Regions from separate parts of the Streptomyces sp. NPDC101237 genome, predicted to be linked through region 1. Evidence: riboswitches for the same ligand, from Rfam matches in the RefSeq annotation. Region 1 holds a riboswitch; the other holds the start of a gene.
What was found. A riboswitch is a leader RNA that binds a small molecule or an ion and turns the genes downstream of it on or off. The one in region 1 is predicted to bind cyclic di-AMP.

Region 1 (2,177 bases):
CACCGTCGCCCCCGTCAGGCTCCGGCGCTCCTCGTCGCGGCCGGCGTGACCGGCTCGGCCATCGCCATTCCGCTCCTCGGTGCGGCGAGCGCCAACGCGGCCGACGGCAGCACCTGGGACCGGGTGGCCGAGTGCGAGAGCGGCGGCTCCTGGAGCATGGACGAGGGCACCGGGTACTACGGCGGCCTGCAGATGTCCCAGGACGACTGGGACCACTACGGCGGCCAGGAGTACGCCGGCACGCCGGACCAGGCGAGCCGTTCGCAGCAGATCGCGGTCGCCGAGAAGATCCTCGCCGACCAGGGCACCAAGCCGTGGCGGACCTGCGCCCTGCTCTCCGGGCTCTCCTCGGACGACGCCTCGGTGAGCGTCGACACGGGCGCCGGTGACTCGGGCGACGCGTCCGGCTCCGCCGACTCCTCCTCCGGGCTGTCGGATTCGTCCTCTTCTTCTGGTTCATCGGATTCCTCCGCCTCCCCGGACTCCGGCCCCTCCGACTCCTCGGCGGGCGCCTCGGACTCCGCGTCCGTCACGCCGTCGCCGAGCGCGAGCAAGGGCTCCGGCAAGGACGCTCCCGCCGCCTCCTCGAAGACGGCGGGGAAGGGAACGGGCGGCTCGGACAGCTCGAAAGCGAGCGAGAACCCGGTCGTCCCCGAAGCAGACGAGTCGGACAATTCGTGGCAGACGGGCAGTTCTTGGGATCTGGTCGACACGGGTGCGGTCGGCAGCAGCGGCAAGCACCGTGGCGGCTCGGCGGACGAAAGCGTGACAAACGGTCAGAGCGGGATGTCTTCCGGTCGTCATGCCTCCCGGAGCGCGGACACCTACACCGTGCGCGACGGCGACACGCTCGCCTCCATCGCCGACTCCCTTGACCTGGACGGCGGATGGCGTGCGCTCTACGCCGCCAACAAGGCCGACATCGGCACCGACCCGAACGACATCGCCCCCGGTCAGACCCTGAAACTCGGCACCGAATAGGGCCAAAACCGGCGGGAGTTGACGTCCCGCTTCGAGTTGAATGTCCGTTTCGGTGAAAGTGTGGGATGAGTCTCAGAAGCCCTGATCATCTTTGAAATTCCCCTGATCGCCTGTTTACGGTCGAGGCCGCTCGTCACCACGAGCCCCGGTTGTCGCAACGCCGAGTCCTGCCAGCGGCTGCCCGGGAACAGTCGTCGCGTCAAGCGCCGTAGGCAGGAGCGGGGGACCCAAGGTAGGTGCCGGGACCGGTGGTTGAGACCGCCGTGTCCGGCTAGGGGTGGAGCCGCGCACCGTGAGGTGTGCGGCCGGGCAACTCAACCGGCCCGAACCCGACAGCTCACCTCGCAGGCGTCGGTGAGGGGATTCTCCATGCTGTTTTCCGGCAAGGGCAAGCACCGTCGTCCGTCCAAGGCCACCCGCGTCGCCGCGCTCGCCGGCGTCACCGGTGTCGCCATCGCCGCTCCGCTGATGGCCACCGGCACCGCCTCCGCGGCCACCGCCTCCGAGTGGGACGCCGTCGCCCAGTGCGAGTCCGGTGGCAACTGGGCCATCAACACCGGCAACGGCTACTTCGGCGGCCTGCAGTTCTCCGCCTCCACCTGGGCCGCGTACGGCGGCACGCAGTACGCCGCGCAGGCCAACCAGGCCGGCAAGGCGCAGCAGATCGCGGTCGCCGAGAAGGTCCTCGCCGCGCAGGGCAAGGGCGCCTGGCCGGTCTGCGGCAAGGGCCTGTCCGGTGCCGCCTACACCGGCGGCTCCAGCTCCTCCGGCTCCGGCAGCTCGTCGGGCGGCGGCACCGCCACCCGCTCCACCGACAGCCAGGCCGCCTCCCGCTCCGCCGAGCGTCCTGCCGCCAAGAAGACGGTCACCACCCCGACCGGCAAGAAGGTGAAGAAGGGCGACGGCGAGTACAAGGTCGTCAAGGGCGACACGCTCAGCTCGATCGCCGAGAAGCACAAGGTCAAGGGCGGCTGGCAGGCGCTGTTCAAGCTGAACAAGGACATCGTCGACGACGCCGACTTCATCTTCCCGGGCCAGCAGCTGCACCTGAAGTAGGCCCGCCCAACCGCAGCCCCCGCGCGGCCGTGGTCCTCGTGGCGAGGTCCACGTGCGGGCCGCCCCCGTCCCCCCGGCTGACTCCCGCCCCGGTGCGTTCTCCCCCGTACGCACCGGGGCGGGGCCGTGTCCGCGGCCGC
Region 2 (2,177 bases), on a different contig from region 1:
CGCGTACGGGTCGCCGAACTGCGCGGCCAGCATCACCAGCAGGGGCCGGAACCGCTTCCCGCCGGCCCGCACCAGATGCTGCGCGGCCTCCGTGATGAACGGGACCTCACTCTTGGTGGCTTCTAGCAAGCCCTCCTCGACAGCCGTCAATCCGGCCTGGACATCGGCTTCCAGAGCCTGGTCCCGCACGCTCAGCCCGAACGGCCCGACGGTCACGAGGGGTCTCCTGTCTGCTGGTGTCCACTGGCGCTTACACGGTTTGTCGATAGGTCGCTGCCATCACTCAAGTCAGCGTATCCGGTCAGGTTTCGATCACCGAGGGCGCCCACCGTTACACCCCGGGCGCTATCGGATCACGACCGGTATGTTTTTGATCAGCCGATACGACCTGACATCTCATGACTTAACAGGAAGTACCGGATCTTGTCGCGAACCGGAGGCACGCGGTGCCCCGGACCGGAGGTACCCCTGCCGCCGCTCGTCGATGCCGGCAGACCCCACTGCGCGGCCTCTCATTCCGAATAAGAACAATTCGGACAATTCTCGGAATTACCTGTGACGCCCGCCACTCCACCCGCCTCCATCGGGGCAATGCCTACAAATCGCGGCGTCCCGCTATTCCGTCGACACCCGGAAAAGCTCATGCAATGAATCCCTATTGTCCGATTCGCCGCAATTGCCTCTTCGTGAAGTGAGTCACGTGGCCCTGGGTGCCACACATGCGGTGAGGTGACCCTTTCTTCCCTTGCGCCGCACGGGAGTTGAGGCTTGGCAACCGCAAAGGATCAAGTACCCCATAATACTCAGATCAAGGTCAATAGAGGTTTTGTGGGCATCAGGCGCTTGTTTCGGACATGTGCTCTCGCATACGTTCCGGCTCACCGGGCGGACGCCGAATCCTGCCGCCGCCCGTCGTGACCCATTGACGAGTTCATTCGCACGGCAGGAGCGGGGGAACCAGGTAAGCCGCCGGACCGGGCGACGGACGTCATCGAAGAACGTCGTACCGGAACGGCTAGGGGTGAAGTCGCTCCGCCTCAGGGCGGTGCGGCCGGGCACTCCCCGGGCCCGAACCCGACAGCTCACCTCGCAGGCGACGGAGAGGAACGTCACCATGTCCGTTGTCGCCCAGCACCGCCGTACCCGCCGCAACTCCGTCCTTCGCAGGCTCACCGTCGCGGCGACCGGCGCGGCCGTTCTCGCCCTTCCGCTCATCGGGGCGAGCGCCGCCTCCGCCGCCACGTCCACCGCCACGACGGCTTCGTCGGCCTCCACGACGCTCGCCGGGTACCCGAACAACCTCGACGGCTGGATCCGCGAGTCCCTCGCGATCATGGCCGAAAAGAAGATCCCGGGCACCTACGACGGCATCTACCGCAACGTGATGCGCGAGTCCTCGGGCAACCCGAGTGCCATCAACCTCTGGGACTCCAACGCCGCCAAGGGCATCCCGTCCAAGGGCCTGCTCCAGGTGATCGACCCGACGTTCAAGACCTACCACGTGGACGGCACGTCGTTCGACGTCTACGACCCGGTCGCGAACATCACCGCCGCCTGCAACTACGCCGCCGCGCGGTACGGCTCGATCGACAACGTGCACGGCGCGTACTGACCGGCGCGTACTGACCGCCGCCGTCAGCCGAAAAGTCGTTCGAGGACGACGGCCACGCCGTCGTCCTCGTTCGACGAGGTGATCTCGTCGGCCACCGTCTTGAGTTCGGGATGGGCGTCGGCCATCGCCACCCCGTGGGCCGCCCAGTCGAACATCGGGACGTCGTTGGGCATGTCCCCGAAGGCGACCGCCCGCTCCGGGCTCAGCCCGAGCCGGTCGGCGGCCAGCGCGAGGCCGGTCGCCTTGGTCACCCCGCACGGCTGCAGCTCGACCGTCCCCGGTCCCGACATGGTGACCGTCGCCAGCGACCCGACCACCGCGCGGGCGGTCGCCGCCAGTTCGTCGTCGGACAGGGTGTGGTGGCGCAGCAGCACCTTGCTGATGGGCGCGCACCACAGGTCGTCGCGCCGGCCGACCCGCAGCGCGGGCAGCGCGGGGTGGGGCATCCGGTAGCCCGGCTCGATGAGCGTGAGCCCGTCCACGCCGTCCTGGTCGACCGCCGCGTAGACCTGACCGACCTCGGCCTCGATCTTGCCCAGGGCGGTCTCCGCCAGGTCCCGGTCCA

Region 2: another riboswitch for cyclic di-AMP. It lies ahead of ACIRQ9_RS03710 (transglycosylase SLT domain-containing protein); the one in region 1 lies ahead of ACIRQ9_RS14980 (transglycosylase family protein).

What each region holds. Positions count from the first base shown of each region.
Region 1 is NZ_JBIWNY010000008.1:103,425-105,601, reverse strand. Features, by position in the region: gene ACIRQ9_RS14985 (transglycosylase family protein) at 1-981, shown strand, start outside; cyclic di-AMP (ydaO/yuaA leader) riboswitch at 1,176-1,347, shown strand; gene ACIRQ9_RS14980 (transglycosylase family protein) at 1,351-2,037, shown strand.
Region 2 is NZ_JBIWNY010000002.1:171,982-174,158, reverse strand. Features, by position in the region: gene ACIRQ9_RS03715 (polyprenyl synthetase family protein) at 1-216, opposite strand, end outside; cyclic di-AMP (ydaO/yuaA leader) riboswitch at 914-1,109, shown strand; gene ACIRQ9_RS03710 (transglycosylase SLT domain-containing protein) at 1,115-1,612, shown strand; gene ACIRQ9_RS03705 (HAD family hydrolase) at 1,636-2,177, opposite strand, start outside.